DNA from 3 places in the Streptomyces sirii genome. Region 3 is predicted to be linked to each of the others. Evidence: riboswitches for the same ligand, from Rfam matches in the RefSeq annotation. Region 3 holds a riboswitch; each other region holds the start of a gene.
What was found. Region 3 has a riboswitch for thiamine pyrophosphate ahead of thiC (phosphomethylpyrimidine synthase ThiC). Riboswitches for the same ligand answer to the same signal wherever they lie in the genome.

Region 1 (5,571 bases), 2.2 Mb from region 3:
AGTCCACCCCGGGCTCGGCGATCGCGGCGTCCACCTCGGCCTCGGCATGGGTGGAGCGGCCTATGAGGACGTCCGCGCCGAGGATGGCGCGGGCGGCCGGGACCGGCAGATCGCCCTGCCCGAGGTGCAGCACATCGCTGCCGATCGCATGGGCGACGTCCGCGCGGTCGTTGACCGCGAGCAGCTTGCCGTGCCGGCGACAGGCGTCCGCGAAGACCTCCAGGTGGCGGAGCTCCTCGCCGGCCTCCATGCCCTTGTCGCGCAGCTGGACGATGTCGACGCCGGAGGAGAGCACCGCGTCCAGGAACCGGGGAAGGTCTCCCTGGGTCCTGCGGGCGTCCGTGCAGAGGTAGAGCCGGGCGTCGGACAGGGCCTGTCGTGCGGTGCTCATCGGGCGGCTTCCCCCCAGGTCGGGGGTGTACGGACCGGACCTTCCGGTCCGTACACCCCGTAGATGTGGTTACGGATGCTGATGCGGTCGCTGACGAGCGCCGGGCGCGTCAGACGGCGAGCGCCTGGGCCCGGCGCTTCACCTCCGTGCCGCGATTCTCGCGCAGCGCCTGCGCCGGGGTTCCGGGGAGGGTCTCATCCGCGGTGAACAGCCACTCCAGCATCTCCTCGTCGGTGAAGCCGTCGTCCTTGAGGAGCGTGAGCGTGCCGACGAGGCCCTTGACCACCTTGTCGTCCTGGATGAAATCGGCGGGTACCTGCAGCACCCTGTTCTCGCCGCGGCGCACCGCGATCAGCTGGCCCTCCTTGACCAGCTGCCGGACACGGGTCACCTCGACGCCGAGCTTTTCGGCGATGTCGGGGAGGGTGAGCCAGGCGGGGACGAGTCCATCGATGTTTGCGTCAATCTCGGTCACAGGACAAGCCTGCCACCTCGCACTGACAGTCGGTAGCCGGGCATCGCCATCAGGGGCCTCCGGCACACCGGAGGGTGACGACACGCCTGTCTACTGAGCCGCGGCCTTCAGCGGTACGGCGGCGTTCGCGGCCCGGTCCCGGTCGAGGGTCACGCCCCGCTCGATGAGCTTGCGCCCTTGGGCGAGGTCCCTCGGCCGCCCCACGGCCAGCAGCGCCACGAGCCGTCCGCCCCGCAGCCAGATCACCGACCAGGCGGCCTGCGCCGGATCGCCGCGCCAGACCAGCTCGTCGGCGTCCCCGTGATGGCCCGCGTACTGCACGAACCGGCCGAACTGCTCGGACCAGAAGTACGGCACGGGGTCGTAGACCAGCCCCTCCGCCTCCCCGCGGGCGATGTTCTCGGCGACCGTACGGGGGCCCTGGAGGGCGTTGTCCCAGTGGTGGACCAGCAGCCGGCTGCCGTATCGGGCCGACGGGAAGGAGGCGCAGTCGCCGACCGCGTACACATCGGGCGCGGAGGTGCGCAGCCGGTCGTCGGCGAGCACGGAGCCGTCCTCGGAGGACACCTCGACGCCGGAGCCGGCCAGCCAGGCGGTGGCGGGCCGGGCCCCGATGCCGACGACCACGGCGTCGGCGGGCAGCGTGGCGCCGTCCGCGAGGGTGACCATGCCGGCGGTGACGGCCGCGACCCGGGCGCCGGTGCGCAGCTCGGCGCCCGCGTCCGCGTACCAGCCGGCCATATGGGCGGCGACCTCGGCGGGCAGCGCACCGGCCAGCGGGCGGTCGGCGGCCTCGACGACCGTGACCGCGCAGCCCGCCTCGCGCGCCGCGGTGGCGAACTCGGCGCCGATCCAGCCCGCCCCGACGACCACGATCTCGTGCTGGGCGGCGAGCACCGGCCGCAGCCGCTCGGCGTCGTCGAGGGTGCGCAGCAGATGGACACCGGGCAGGCCCTCGCTGCCGGGCAGCGTGATCGGTTCGGCGCCGGTCGCGATCACCGCGTAGTCGTAGCGAACCGGGCCCCGCACCGTCTCGATCCGGTGGGCGTCGGGCACCAGGGCGGTGACTCGGCGGTCGAGGTGGAGCTCGATGTCGAGCGCGGCGAAGTCCACGTCGAAGGCGGAGCCGTCGGCCTTGCCCAGCAGCACCGCCTTGGACAGCGGGGGACGGTCGTAAGGCTGGTGGGGCTCGTCACCGAGCAGCGTGATCGCACCGCGCCACCCCTGTTCGCGCAGGGCGACCGCGGTCTGCACGCCCGCGATTCCGGCGCCGACGATCACGACGCGCGGCGTGTGGTCAGAAGGCTGGGAGGATTTGCTCTGCTCGCTCACCCAATCACTCTAGGACGGTGTGCGACGCCGCTCGCAGCACCGCGCGACGAGATCTCTGACACAGCGTCATGCCCGCGCCCCGGGGGCCGCGCCCCGGCCCGCGGGCTCCGGGGGCGGGACGGGCACGCACGCACCACCGGTGCCCCTCCCCCGACGGCCGAGGCCCCCGCGTACACCGACCGTTCCCTTACCCCGCCTCGCGCCCCGTATTAGGGTGACGGCTACACGCACTCGCGGGAGCCCGGACGCACCGGGCTGAGAGGGAGGCTGGCCGGCCTCCGACCGTACGAACCTGATCCGGGTCATGCCGGCGAAGGGAGGGGCTGGACGCCCATGCATCCATCTGCCACACCATCGAAACCAGTCACCGGGCACCCTGATGTGCTCGTCATCGGGGGCGGCATCATCGGCCTGGTCACCGCCTGGCGGGCGGCCGGCCGGGGGCTGACCGTCACGGTGGCCGACCCGGCGCCCGATGGCGGCGCGGCCCACGTCGCGGCCGGGATGCTGGCCGCGGTCACCGAGCTCCACTACGGCGAGCAGACCCTGCTGGCCCTCAATCTCGCCTCGGCGCGGCGCTACCCGCGCTTCACCGAGGAGCTGGAGGAGGCGGCCGGGACCTCGATCGGCTACCGGCGGTGCGGCACCCTGGCCGTCGCGCTGGACGCCGACGACCGCGCCCACCTGCGCGAACTGCACGCCCTGCAGATCCGCTCGGGCCTGGACTCACAGTGGCTCACGGGCCGCGAGTGCCGCCGCCTGGAGCCGATGCTGGCCCCCGGCGTACGCGGCGGCCTGCGGGTCGACGGCGACCACCAGGTCGATCCGCGGCGGCTGGCGAGCGCCCTGCTCGTGGCCTGCGAACGGGCCGGGGTGGTCCTCCACCGGAGCCGGGTCGAGCGACTGACCGTCGACCGCGGCCGCGCCTCGGGCGCCGAACTCGCCGACGGCACACGGCTGTCCGCCGGTCAGACCGTGCTCGCGACGGGCAGCCGCAGCGGTCGCCTGGCCGGGGTCCCCGACGAGGTGCTGCCGCCGGTGCGGCCGGTCAAGGGGCAGGTGCTGCGGCTGCGGCTGCCGGACGTGCCCGCCGGGTCCCCGGCCTTCCTCTCGCGCACCGTACGGGCCGTCGTCCGCGGCAACCCCCTCTACCTGGTGCCGCGGGAGAACGGCGAGCTGGTCGTCGGCGCCACCATGGAGGAGCTGGGCTGGGACACCACCGTCACCGCGGGCGGCGTCTACGAGCTGCTGCGGGACGCCCACGAGCTGGTCCCCGGCATCACCGAGCTGCCGCTGGTGGAGAGCAGCGCCGGGCTGCGCCCCACCTCCCCCGACAACGCGCCACTCCTCGGGCCGACCGCGCTGCCCGGCCTCCACCTGGCCACCGGCCACTTCCGCAACGGGGTGCTGCTGACGCCGGTCACCGGTGACGTGATGGCCGAGGTGCTGGCCACCGGGGACCTCCCCGACGAGGCCCGTCCCTTCACTCCCGCGCGCTTCTCCCCCGCCGCCCCGGGGACCGCGCGCACCCGCCTGCTGGAGGAGCAGCCCGTATGAGCAGCGCCAGTGTGTCCGTGTCGGTCAACGGCGAGGCCCGCGAGATCCCCGGCGGACTCACCCTCGACCGGCTCGTCGCGACCCTGTCCGCGGCGCCCACGGGGGTGGCCGCGGCCGTCAACGAAGTCGTGGTGCCGCGCACCCAGTGGCCCACCACCCCGCTCGCCGAAGGCGACCGCGTCGAGGTGCTCACCGCGGTCCAGGGAGGCTGATCCGCAGACATGACCGATACCGCAGTGTCCCGAGGGGCGGCCCCCGCCCCGACCGCCACCGGACCCGACCCCCTCACCATCGCCGGCACCACCTTCGGATCCCGCCTGATCATGGGAACCGGCGGGGCGCCCAGCCTCGACGTCCTGGAGCGCGCGCTGCTCGCCTCCGGTACGGAGCTGACGACGGTCGCCATGCGGCGGCTGGACCCGACCGTGCAGGGCTCGGTGCTGTCCGTACTGGAACGGCACGACATTCGGGTGCTGCCCAATACGGCGGGCTGCTTCACGGCGGGCGAGGCCGTGCTCACCGCCCGGCTCGCCCGAGAGGCGCTCGGCACCGACTGGGTCAAGCTGGAGGTCGTCGCCGACGAGCGCACCCTGCTGCCCGATCCGATAGAGCTGCTGGACGCCGCCGAGACCCTGGTGGACGACGGTTTCACCGTGCTGCCCTATACGAACGACGATCCGGTGCTGGCCCGCAAACTGGAGGAGGTGGGCTGCGCCGCGATCATGCCACTGGGCTCACCGATCGGCTCCGGCCTGGGCATCCGCAACCCGCACAACTTCCAGCTGATCACCGAACGGGCCGGCGTCCCGGTGATCCTGGACGCGGGCGCGGGCACCGCCTCGGATGCCGCCCTCGCCATGGAGCTGGGCTGCGCGGCGGTGATGCTGGCCTCCGCGGTGACCCGCGCGCAGGAGCCGGAACTGATGGCCGAGGCGATGCGCCACGCGGTGACCTCGGGCCGGCTGGCCTATAGGGCGGGCCGGATCCCCCGCCGGCACTTCGCCCTGGCGTCCTCCCCTACGGGGGGCGTCGCGGAACTGGATCCGGAACGGCCGGCGTTCTAGCCTGTCCGCTGCGCTTGGCTGGCTTCCCACGTTGTCGGCTGTCCCGCCGTGGTGGTTGTTCGCCGTTGCGCCTGGCGGCGGGCGTTTGTGTGTCGGGTGCGGTGACAGCCCTACGGACTCCGTCCTACGGTCTGTCCCCTCCCGTGGGTGGGAGTGGGAAGGCCCGGTGGGGGCGGGCCTGATCCGTCGACTGTCGGCACACGAAGGCTGACGTTCAGCCCCACCGGTCTTTTCCCACCCTCAACGGGAGGGGGCGGGCCGGAGGGGTAGGGGTGTGGGACGTAAAGCGCCGCAGTCCCACACCCCTGCCCCGCAGGCCCGTCACCGGCAGCCGAACAGCCCCGCGCAGCGGACCCCGCCCGCCGCAGGGGGTACCTCCCACGCCCTTTAGGCAGTGGGGGAGCAACGGCGAGAAACCAGCACGGCGCCGCAGACAACAACGTGGGAAGCAAGCCAACCGCAGGGGACCCGTAGACTCGTCTGCCGTGGATACGACGCTCCAAGACCCGCTCGTGGGCCAGCTGCTCGACGGCCGCTACCGCGTCCAGGCACGCATCGCCGCCGGCGGTATGGCCACGGTCTACCGGGCGGTGGACACCCGCCTCGACCGGGTGCTCGCCCTGAAGGTGATGCATCCGAGCCTCGCCGCGGACGGGGGGTTCGTGGACCGCTTCATCCGTGAGGCGAAGTCGGTCGCGCGGCTGTCGCACCCGAACGTGGTGGGCGTCTTCGACCAGGGCACCGACGGTACG
Region 2 (5,571 bases), 1.7 Mb from region 3:
AGCGCATCGGGGATCTGAGTCGGTACCCGCGTGCGGAACGGCTCCGCCTGGTGACCGACCTCCTGGCCGAGCTGCTGCCGCTCGACGAACGCCGCCGCGCGGAGGTCACCGTCTTCCTCGACTTCAACGCCGCGGCCCGCACCCATCCGGCCTTCCAGGAACTCGCGCACCAGGCCGCCGCCGGCACCAGAAGGCTGACGCACCGCGTCCTCACCCGGCTCGACGAGTCCGGCACCCTGCGCCCCGGATGCGACGTCGACCTCGAGACCGAGCGCCTGGCGTCCCTCCTGGACGGCCTCTCCCTCAGCGCCGTACACCACCCCGACATCCTGGGCGCGCAGCGGTGCCGCCAGGTACTGGCCGCTCACCTGCAGGACCTGTCCCACACCGGCTAGTGCCTGGCCCACCTGGACGATCTGCGACACTGGACCCACCATGCCTGCACCCGGAGAACTCACTTTCGTCGCGCCGCGCGGGGCCAAGAAGCCTCCTCGGCACCTTGCCGATCTCAGTCCCGTCGAGCGCCGTGAAGCGGTGGCCGCGATCGGTGAGAAGCCTTTTCGCGCCAAGCAGCTGTCGCAGCACTACTTCGCCCGTTACGCGCACGACCCGGCGCAGTGGACCGACATCCCGGCGGCGGCGCGCGAGAAGTTGGCGAGCGAGCTGCTGCCGGACCTGATGAACGTCGTGCGGCACATCTCGTGCGACAACGACACCACCCGCAAGACCCTGTGGAAGCTGCACGACGGCACGCTCGTCGAGTCGGTGCTGATGCGCTACCCGGACCGGGTCACCATGTGCATCTCCTCGCAGGCCGGTTGCGGTATGAACTGCCCGTTCTGCGCCACGGGGCAGGCGGGGCTGGACCGCAACCTGTCCACCGCCGAGATCGTGCACCAGATCGTGGACGGGATGCGCGCGCTGCGCGACGGCGAGGTGCCGGGCGGACCGGCGCGGCTGTCCAACATCGTCTTCATGGGGATGGGGGAGCCGCTCGCCAACTACAACCGGGTGGTCGGCGCCATCCGGCGGCTGACCGACCCCGAGCCGGACGGCCTGGGCCTGTCCCAGCGCGGGATCACGGTCTCCACGGTCGGTCTGGTCCCGGCGATGCTGCGGTTCGCCGACGAGGGCTTCAAGTGCCGGCTCGCGGTGTCGCTGCACGCGCCGGACGACGAGCTGCGCGACACGCTCGTCCCCGTCAACACGCGCTGGAAGGTGCGTGAGGTGCTGGACGCGGCCTGGGAGTACGCGGAGAAGTCCGGGCGGCGGATCTCGATCGAGTACGCCCTGATCCGGGACATCAACGACCAGGCCTGGCGCGGTGACCTGCTGGGACGGCTGCTCAAGGGCAAGCGGGTCCATGTGAACCTGATTCCGCTGAACCCGACGCCCGGCTCGAAGTGGACCGCCTCGCGCCCCGAGGACGAGCGGGCGTTCGTCCAGGCCATCGAGGCGCACGGCGTGCCGGTGACCGTCCGCGACACCCGCGGTCAGGAGATCGACGGGGCCTGCGGGCAGCTCGCGGCCTCGGAGCGCTGAACGCCCGCTGGTACGGTGTCGTCGAACAAATGCACATTCCGACAGGGGAGCGCCACAGCGCTGAGAGTGCGGAAGCGTCGTAGTCCTACGGCGCCCGCAGACCCTTGAACCTCGCCCGGGTCATTCCGGGTAGGAAGTTCGGTCGTCACTCATGCTGTTGCGCCCTGCCCGGATGTTCCCTTTCGTGCGTCTTCGGACGCCGTGAGCCGCGGACACCGGGCGGGGCCGCGTCTCTTCCTGGCCAGCCAGGAGGAAATCAGTGAGCACCACCAGAAGGATCACCGCGAGCGCGCTCGCCGCCGCACTCGGCATGACCGCGCTCGCCGCGTGCGGCACCTCGGACGGTGACGGCGCGGACGCCAAGACCGTCACGCTCGTCAGCCACGACTCGTTCCCCAAGCCCCTGCTCGACGCCTTCGAGAAGGAGAGCGGCTACAAGGTCACGCTCCTCAAGGGCGGCGACGCCGGCAAGGCCGTCAACCAGGCGATCCTCTCCAAGGACAATCCCCAGGGCGATGTGTTCTTCGGCATCGACAACACCCTGCTCTCGCGCGGTCTGAACGCGGACCTCTTCAGCCCGTACGAGGCCAAGGGGCTGGACAGCGTCCCGGCCGCGCTGCAGCTCGACAAGGGCAAGCACCGCGTCACCCCGCTCGACTACGGCGACATCTGCGTCAACTACGACCGGGCCTACTTCGACCAGCACAAGATCGCGCCGCCGAAGACCTTCGACGATCTGCTCAAGCCCCGGTACAAGGGGCTGCTCGTCACCGAGAACGCCGCGACCTCCTCCCCGGGGCTCGCCTTCCAGCTCGCCACCGTCGCCACCTACGGCAAGGACGGCTGGCAGGACTACTGGAAGAAGCTCAAGGCGAACGACGTCGAGGTCGTCGACGGCTGGGAGCAGGCCTACAACGAGCGGTTCTCGGGCTCCGGGGCCGGCAAGGGCAAGGGCGACAAGCCGCTGGTGGTCTCCTACGCCTCCAGCCCGCCCGTCGAGGTGCTCGGCAAGAAGCCGGCGCCCAAGCAGGCACCGACCGGCGTCGCGACCGGCACCTGCTTCCGCCAGATCGAGTTCGGCGGCCTCCTCAAGGGCGCGAAGAACGAGAAGGGCGGCAAGGCGCTGCTGGACTTCCTGCTGAGCAAGAAGTTCCAGGAGGACGTGCCGCTGCAGATGTTCGTCAACCCGGCGCGCAAGGACGCCAAGCTGCCGGAGCTGTTCACGACGTACGGTGCGAAGATCGACAAGCCGGCGACGCTGGCCCCGGACGCGATCGCCGAGAACCGCGAACAGTGGATCAAGCAGTGGTCCTCACTCGTTCTGAAGTAGCCGGCGCCCGGAGCAGACGGCCCGCGCGGGGAACGGCGGTGCGGCTCGGCCTGATGGCCGTGCCGCTCGCCTTCTTCGCGCTGTTCTTCGCCTACCCGGTCGTGGCGATCGTCGGGCGCGGACTCAAGGACGGCGGGCAGTGGCAGCTGGGCCGGTTCGGGGCCGTGCTGAGCGACCCGGATGTCGTGCACGTGCTGTGGTTCACCCTCTGGCAGGCGGCCGCCTCGACCGGGCTGACGCTGCTGATCGCGCTGCCCGGCGCGTATGTCTTCGCGCGCTTCGACTTCCCCGGCAAGCGGTTGCTGCGGGCGGTGGTGGCGGTGCCGTTCGTGCTGCCGACCGTCGTCGTCGGCTCGGCATTCCTGGCGCTGGTCGGGCGGGGCGGGCTGCTGGACGACCTGTGGGGGCTGCGCCTGGACAGCTCGGTCTGGGCGATTCTGCTGGCGCACGTCTTCTTCAACTACGCCGTGGTCGTCCGGACCGTCGGCGGGCTCTGGGGGCAGCTCGATCCGCGCCAGGAAGAGGCGGCGCGGGTGCTGGGGGCCGGACGGTTCGCGGCCTGGCGGCGGGTGACGCTGCCCGCGCTGGGACCGGCCGTCGCGGCCGCCGCCCTGATGGTCTTTCTCTTCACCTTCACCTCCTTCGGGGTGGTGCAGATTCTCGGCGGCCCCACCTTCTCGACGCTGGAGGTGGAGATCTACCGGCAGACCGCGGACTTCCTGGACCTGCCGACCGCCGCCGTCCTCACCATGATCCAGTTCGCGGCGGTGCTGGGAGTGCTGGCGCTGCACGCCTGGACCGTGCGCCGCAGGGAGTCCACCCTCCGGCTCGTCGCCGCCTCGCAGACCGCGCACCGGCCGCGCGGTCGCGGCCAGTGGGCGCTGCTGTGGGCGACGCTCCTGGTCATCGCCGTCCTGCTGATCACCCCGCTGGTCGTGCTCGTGGAGCGGTCGTTCGCCGGGCCCGACGGCTACGGAGCGGTCTTCTACGAGTCGCTGCGCTCCGCCGGGGCCGGTGACGGCACCTTCGTCGTCGCCCCCTTGGAGGCCCTGTGGAACTCCCTCGCCTACGGGGCGGCCGCCACCGGCATCGCCCTGGTGGTGGGCGGGCTGGCGGCCGCCGCGCTGACCCTCCCGGGGCTGAGCCGGGGCCCGTCCGGGCGGATCCCCATGGCAAGCAGGTTCGTCCGCGGTTTCGACGCGCTGCTGATGCTGCCCCTCGGCGTCTCCGCGGTCACCGTCGGCTTCGGATTTCTGATCACCCTCGATGAACCACCGCTGGACCTGCGCGCCTCGTGGTGGCTGGTCCCGCTCGCCCAGGCGCTGGTGGGGGTGCCGTTCGTGGTCCGCACCATGCTGCCCGTCCTGCGGGCCGTCGACGGGCGGCTGCGGGAGGCGGCGGCCGTGCTCGGCGCCTCGCCGTGGCGGGTGTGGCGCGAGGTCGATCTGCCGATGGTGCGGCGGGCGCTGCTGATCGCCGCGGGCTTCGCCTTCGCCGTGTCGCTCGGTGAGTTCGGCGCGACGGTCTTCATCGCACGGCCGGACCAGCCGACGCTCCCGGTGGCCGTGGCACGGCTGCTGGGGCGCGCGGGAGAGCTCAACTACGGGCAGGCGATGGCCCTGTCGACCATCTTGATGGTGGTGTGCGCCGGCGCCTTGCTGGTCCTGGAGCGCGCGCGAACCGATCATTCCGGGGAGTTCTAGATGACGGCACGCAACGAGAGCACGGCGCGCGAGCTGCTGCGGCTGGACGGGGTGACCGTCCGCTTCGGCACGTCCGGGCGCCCCGCGCTGGACGCGGTGGACCTGGAGGTCGCCGCGCACGAGATCGTCTGCGTACTGGGGCCGAGCGGCAGCGGCAAGTCCACTCTGCTGCGGGTGGTCGCCGGCCTCCAACAGGCCGATGCGGGACAGGTGTTGCTGGAGGGGAGCGACCAGTCGGGAGTGCCCACACACCGGCGCGGGGTCGGGCTGATGTTCCAGGACCACCAGCTCTTCCCGCAGCGCGATGTCGCGGGCAACGTCGCCTTCGGGCTGCGGATGCGGCGTGCCTCGCGCGCCGACCAGGACCGCACGGTCGCCGCACTGCTGGACCTCGTCGGACTGCCGGGAGCCCAACGGCGCGCCGTGGCCTCCCTGTCCGGTGGCGAGCAGCAGCGGGTGGCCCTGGCCCGTGCGCTCGCCCCGCGCCCCCGGCTGCTGATGCTGGACGAGCCGCTCGGCCAGCTCGACCGCGGGCTGCGGGAACGGCTGGTCGTCGAACTCCGCCGGCTCTTCGGCGACCTCGGCACGACGGTGCTGGCCGTCACCCACGACCAGCAGGAGGCCTTCGCGCTCGCCGACCGGGTCGTGGTGATGCAGGACGGCCGGATCGCGCAGACCGGCACGCCGCTGGAGGTCTGGCGGCGGCCGGCCACGGAGTTCGTCGCCCGCTTCCTCGGCTTCGACAACGTGGTCGAGGCGACGGTGCAGGGCGAGGCCGCCGGCACGCCCTGGGGCAAGGTGCCGGTCCCGGAGGGCACCCCGAACGGGCCGTGCCGGCTGCTCGTACGCCCCGCCGGGGTGCGACTGACCCCCGCCGCCGAGGGCCTGCCCGCCACGGTCACGGCCCGGACGTTCCGCGGCAGCCATGTCACCCTGCTGCTCCAGCCGTCCGGCGGACCTCAGGTGCAGGCGGCCTGCGCGCTGCGGGAGGCACCC
Region 3 (5,571 bases):
TCCGGCAGCAAGGAGCCGAACGCCTCGAGAACGTCGCCGTCCAGGCCCGACAGCCGGCCGGCGAGACGCTCCTGCATGCCCTCCAACGACAGCGTCTGGTTGGCACCCTCAAGCCGCTGGAACAGGAACTGACACGTCCCACACCAGGGGGAGAGCTGGAACGCAGGCTCTCCATCGAGCACGAGCAGCCTGCGCCCCGGCCCGGGCCCCCACTTCCGAGGCTCCATCTCGAACCGCAACCTCGCCCCGGTCCCGGGGACCCCGAGCCTGCACGGTTCACCGACCATGTTCATCACGCCACGACCGTACGAGCCCCACCACCCCACTCCAAACCGGCTTCAGAGCGAGCCGACCGGCGGCTTCCTGAGTAGCCGAACAGGCCACCGGCGCCGATCTGCGAATAGCCGACGCTTACGAGCCCGACGGCTCCGGATACCACCACGCTCATCGCGACGCCTTTAGGGTGCGGAATCCCCCGCCATGCCTTCTGTCGGGTCAGCGTCCACAGCGCCCAGATCACCCAGAGCGCCAAGCCGACCCACAGCAAGAGAAAAGGGGTGTAGTCCCCGCCCTGGAACTGAACGATCAGGAACGCCAGATTGGTGACCGTTACGGTGCCAACCCCCAAGAGGACCGCCACACCCGAGTACCGCAGTGCCCTTTTCCCCCAGTAGTCACACAGCGCCAGGACCGCGACCATTTCCACCAGCGCCGCAGCGATGAAGACGACCCCCACGATGCGCCCGCCGTACGCCAGGGCGCCGAACGCGTCCTTCGCACCCACGTGGAACAACACCGCGGCGGACGCGAGAAGTCCCAGAGCCATCCCCACGCCCGCAGCACGTCGTCGCCACGGGCGATCGGGCCAACACGTGCGATCCGCCAACCAGTTGACGCATACAGGATCGTCGAGATCGATGTCCGCAGGCAGCCCTGCCCGGCGTAGAAGTCTTCGCACGCCGCGCGGCGACCAGACCGGTGTTGACCTTTCAGCGCACCGGTAACGGCGGGGCCCCGACTGGGCCTCCGCCGTTACTCGCAGACGCGGCAGTCAGTCCGCCAGCGGCAGATACACGCGGTTGCCCGCAGCCGCGAACTCCTTGGACTTCTCCAGCATTCCCGCCTCGACCTCCTCCGGCGTCGCGTCCGCGTCGCCGCCGAACTGCTCGGTGATGCTTCTGCTGATCTTCATCGAGCAGAACTTCGGGCCGCACATCGAGCAGAAGTGAGCCGTCTTCGCCGGCTCCGCGGGCAGCGTCGCGTCGTGGAACGCGCGTGCCGTGTCCGGATCGAGGGCCAGGTTGAACTGGTCCTCCCAGCGGAACTCGAAGCGGGCGTCGGAGAGCGCGTCATCCCATTCCTGGGCTCCCGGGTGGCCCTTGGCCAGGTCCGCCGCATGGGCCGCGATCTTGTACGTGATGACGCCGGTCTTGACGTCGTCGCGGTCGGGCAGGCCCAGGTGCTCCTTGGGCGTGACGTAGCAGAGCATCGCGGTGCCCCACCAGGCGATCATCGCCGCGCCGATGCCGGACGTGATGTGGTCGTAGGCGGGCGCGATGTCGGTGGTCAGCGGGCCGAGCGTGTAGAACGGCGCCTCTTCGCAGATTTCCTGCTGGAGGTCGATGTTCTCCTTGATCTTGTGCATCGGGACATGGCCCGGGCCCTCGATCATGGTCTGCACACCGTGCCGCTTGGCGATGGTGTTCAGCTCGCCGAGCGTCCGCAGCTCGGCGAACTGCGCCTCGTCGTTGGCGTCCGCGATCGAGCCGGGGCGCAGCCCGTCACCCAGCGAGTAGGTGACGTCGTACGAGGCGAGGATCTCGCAGAGCTCCTCGAAGTGCGTGTACAGGAACGACTCCTGATGGTGCGCGAGGCACCAGGCGGCCATGATCGAGCCGCCTCGGGAGACGATGCCGGTCTTGCGGCGGGCGGTGAGCGGGACGTAGCGGAGCAGCACACCGGCGTGCACCGTCATGTAGTCGACGCCCTGCTCGGCCTGCTCGATGACGGTGTCCTTGTAGATCTCCCAGGTCAGCTCCTCGGCCTTGCCGTCGACCTTCTCCAGCGCCTGGTACAGGGGGACGGTGCCGATCGGGACGGGGGAGTTGCGCAGCACCCACTCGCGGGTGGTGTGGATGTTGCGTCCGGTGGACAGATCCATGACCGTGTCGGCGCCCCAGCGGGTCGCCCAGGTCATCTTCTCCACCTCCTCCTCGATGGAGGAGGTGACCGCCGAGTTGCCGATGTTGGCGTTCACCTTCACCAGGAAGTTCTTGCCGATGATCATCGGCTCGATCTCCGGGTGGTTGACGTTGGACGGCAGTACGGCACGGCCGGCCGCGATCTCGTCCCGCACGAACTCGGGCGTGACGTTCTCGCGGAGGGCGACGTACTCCATCTCCGCGGTGATCTCGCCGCGCCGGGCGTATGCGAGCTGGGTGACCGCGGCGCCGTTGCGGCCACGGCGCGGCTGGCGCGGGCGACCGGGGAAGACCGCGTCCAGGTTCTTGAGGCCACCGCGCGGTGAGGTGTGCTTGAGGCCGTCGTCCTCCGGCCGCATAGGGCGGCCCGCGTACTCCTCGGTGTCGCCGCGCGCGATGACCCAGTTCTCCCGCAGCGGCGCGAGGCCACGACGGACATCGGTTTCGATGTTGGGGTCGGTGTACGGCCCGGACGTGTCGTAGAGCGTCACGTGCTTGCCGTTGGTGAGGTGCACCCGCCGGACCGGGACCCGAAGATCCGGGCGCGATCCGGAGACATAGCCCTTGTGCCAGCCGATCTGCGGCTCACTGCCGGCACCGTTTTCGGGCGTGCGTGCATCCTGCAAGGTCATGAGACCCAACTCCCTACGCCGGCATTACCCGGTAACAGGTTCGGCGGTCGACGCAGCGGCTTCCGTCCATCGACGTTTCACGTGAAACATCACTGGGACGAAGGTCAGCGCCCTCTCAGCCCGGTGCTCCGAGCTCCCGCGATTGCAAAGGTGGCACCACGGTAGCGGCCGACGTAGCGGGGTGAACAGGGGGCCCCATGAGTTGTTGCAATGATCTGCGGGTGAGCCCTCACGAACCCCACCACCATCCGGCCGCGCACTCGCACAGTCATGGCCACGGCCCTGCCGCACCCGTCTCGCGGCATCTGCGCAAGGTCATCGCTGCGGTGCTGATCCCGTTCGCCACCGCGGTCGCGGTCGGCCTGGTCGTGCTCTGGCCGGGCGGCGCCCCGGGGCACAAACCGTCCGGCGTCGGTTTCGACCAGCCCACCGAGCGGGCCAGAGTGATCAAGGTGGTGGAGGTGAACTGCGCGGATGTCCATGCCGAGCAGGGGCCTCAGCCACCGTCGCAGACGGGACAGCCACCAGCCGGGGGAGCGGCATCGGACAAACCCTGCCAGCAGGCGACCATCAAGGTCACCACGGGCGAGAACACCGGGCGCACCTTCCAGACGGTGGTGACGCCGGACGCCCTGCGGCACTACACCACCGGGCAGGACGTGGTGGTGTCGTACTCCCCCAAGGCGCCCCGGGAACTGCAGTACTCGGTCACCGATGTCGACCGGTCTCTGCCGATGTGGGTGCTGGCAGGGATCTTCGCCGTCGCCGTCGTGGTCGTCGGCCGGCTGCGCGGAGTACTCGCGCTGGTCGCACTGGCGGCCAGCTTCGTCGTGCTGACGCTGTTCATCCTCCCGGCGATCCTGCAGGGCTCCAATCCGCTGGTGGTGGCCGTGGTGGGGGGCTCCGCGATCATGCTGATCGCCCTCTACCTGTGCCATGGGTTGACCGCCCGTACCTCCGTGGCCGTACTCGGCACCCTCGCCTCGCTGCTGCTGATCGGGCTGCTCGGTTCGGTATTCATCGGCTGGGCGCTGCTGACGGGCAATACGGACGACACGACCGGGCTGGTGCACGGGCTCTACCCGAACATCGAGATCCGCGGTCTGCTCCTGGCGGGGATCATCATCGGGTCGCTGGGTGTGCTCGACGATGTGACGGTGACCCAGACCGCAGCGGTGTGGGAGCTGAAGGAGGCGGACCCGACGGCGGGCCGGCGCAAGCTCTACAGCGCGGCGATGCGGATCGGCCGCGATCACATCGCGTCCGTCGTCAACACCCTCGTCCTGGCCTACGCGGGTGCCGCGCTGCCGCTGCTTTTGCTGTTCTCGATTGCACAGAGCAGCGTCGGTACGGTCACCACGAGCGAGGTGGTGGCGGAAGAGATCGTCCGCACGCTGGTCGGCAGCATCGGCCTGGTCGCCTCGGTCCCGCTCACGACACTTCTGGCGGCGCTCGTTGTCTCGGCGGACCGCACGAGCGACGGCACCCGGGGCGCGCCAGGGACAGCGGCTTCGCGGGCGGTGAGTTCGGCTGCAGGGGGTGCCGACGCTGCGTCGCGCGGCCGGTCGGGACGACGCGGAGGGCATGGCAGGCGACGCAAGCGGTAGCGGTATAGGCATGCCGCGCACGAGCCCAGGAGGGCGCACGGGCAAGTGAATTGACCGGCGGGCCCGGTGTGGCGCCGGTGCGGACGGGGGCGGGGCCGGGGTCAGCCGGCGGGCGCCTCCGTGAGGATCCGGTCCAGCACGGCCTCCAACGTGTCGCAGACCTCTTCCTTGCCGAGCGGCACGAGCCGGTCCGTACGGTCCAGGAAGGCGACCAGCGGCGCCGCGCTCACCCGGAACAGGGCGCGCTCGGCGCCTACTTGGAGGCTGATGAAGACGTCGCTGAGATGCTCGGGCGAGGCCGGTTCGATCCGCACATCGCCCTCACCGGACGGCCGGCTCAGGCCGTCCAGCAGCAGCTCACGCCCGAAGGCCCAGGTGACGGGCGCATCACCGGGCAGGTCGAAGGTGAGGCGGACGGCGTAGGGATCGGCGCTGTCGAAGTCCAGCTCCACCGGAATCCGGAACGCGAGCTCATCGGAGACGACGAAGCTCATGATCACTTCTGCCTGAACTGTGTCGGTCATCAACCACTGCCCCGCACTTGATCGGAGATGGCCGGGAAACATCCCCCGTAGCCCTATTGCCGCCATCGTCGGCCACGTGCAGGCAGATCACAAGGAGTGAGTTTTCAGATACTGATAGAGAAGGCGAGTGTCGTTAGTGTCGCCTCCGCCATTTTTCGTAGTCGATCCGTAACGGACCGCAATCGGTGCAGTTCGTTGGCGGGAAGTGACACGGCCAACGACGCGGCGACCGCGCCGACCTGGATGGGGATGGCCGAACACACCGTGCCCAAGGCATATTCCTGGTGCTCGAAGGCCGCCTGACCGCGACGCACCGTATCCAAGCGCCGCAGCAAATCGTCCTCAGATCGCAGGGAAAAGGGCGTTATCGACTGCAGGGGATGCCGTGACAGATGCTCCTTCCTCGATGCCTCGTCAAGCTGCGCGAGCAGACACTGCCCGATCGCATGAGCGTGCGCGGTGGTACGAAAATCAACCCATTCCTCCACCGGCGGCCGATCCGGGTTGTCGGCGACCGCCACGACCTCCACTTCACCCTCCCGATAGACGGCGAAGTAGACGGCGGCGCTCAACTTCCGGCCCGCCACGGCCAGCGCTTCGGAGATCT

Region 1: linked by a shared signal. The riboswitch ahead of thiO (glycine oxidase ThiO) and the one ahead of thiC (phosphomethylpyrimidine synthase ThiC) in region 3 are both predicted to bind thiamine pyrophosphate.
Region 2: linked by a shared signal. The riboswitch ahead of WAB15_RS29325 (thiamine ABC transporter substrate binding subunit) and the one ahead of thiC (phosphomethylpyrimidine synthase ThiC) in region 3 are both predicted to bind thiamine pyrophosphate.

Annotation. Positions count from the first base shown of each region.
Region 1 covers NZ_CP147982.1:2,624,877-2,630,447, forward strand. The annotation lists gene thiE (thiamine phosphate synthase) at 1-391, opposite strand, end outside; gene WAB15_RS11890 (Rv2175c family DNA-binding protein) at 501-866, opposite strand; gene WAB15_RS11895 (NAD(P)/FAD-dependent oxidoreductase) at 957-2,198, opposite strand; TPP riboswitch at 2,422-2,534, shown strand; gene thiO (glycine oxidase ThiO) at 2,532-3,755, shown strand; gene thiS (sulfur carrier protein ThiS) at 3,752-3,967, shown strand; gene WAB15_RS11910 (thiazole synthase) at 4,079-4,819, shown strand; gene pknB (Stk1 family PASTA domain-containing Ser/Thr kinase) at 5,305-5,571, shown strand, end outside.
Region 2 covers NZ_CP147982.1:6,477,221-6,482,791, forward strand. The annotation lists gene WAB15_RS29315 (TetR/AcrR family transcriptional regulator) at 1-395, shown strand, start outside; gene rlmN (23S rRNA (adenine(2503)-C(2))-methyltransferase RlmN) at 436-1,542, shown strand; TPP riboswitch at 1,576-1,696, shown strand; gene WAB15_RS29325 (thiamine ABC transporter substrate binding subunit) at 1,802-2,872, shown strand; gene WAB15_RS29330 (ABC transporter permease) at 2,848-4,575, shown strand; gene WAB15_RS29335 (ABC transporter ATP-binding protein) at 4,576-5,571, shown strand, end outside.
Region 3 covers NZ_CP147982.1:4,774,896-4,780,466, reverse strand. The annotation lists gene WAB15_RS21455 (hypothetical protein) at 1-296, opposite strand, end outside; gene WAB15_RS21450 (hypothetical protein) at 293-826, opposite strand; gene thiC (phosphomethylpyrimidine synthase ThiC) at 1,052-2,833, opposite strand; TPP riboswitch at 2,827-2,983, opposite strand; gene WAB15_RS21440 (YibE/F family protein) at 3,031-4,440, shown strand; gene WAB15_RS21435 (SsgA family sporulation/cell division regulator) at 4,542-4,964, opposite strand; gene WAB15_RS21430 (IclR family transcriptional regulator) at 5,069-5,571, opposite strand, start outside.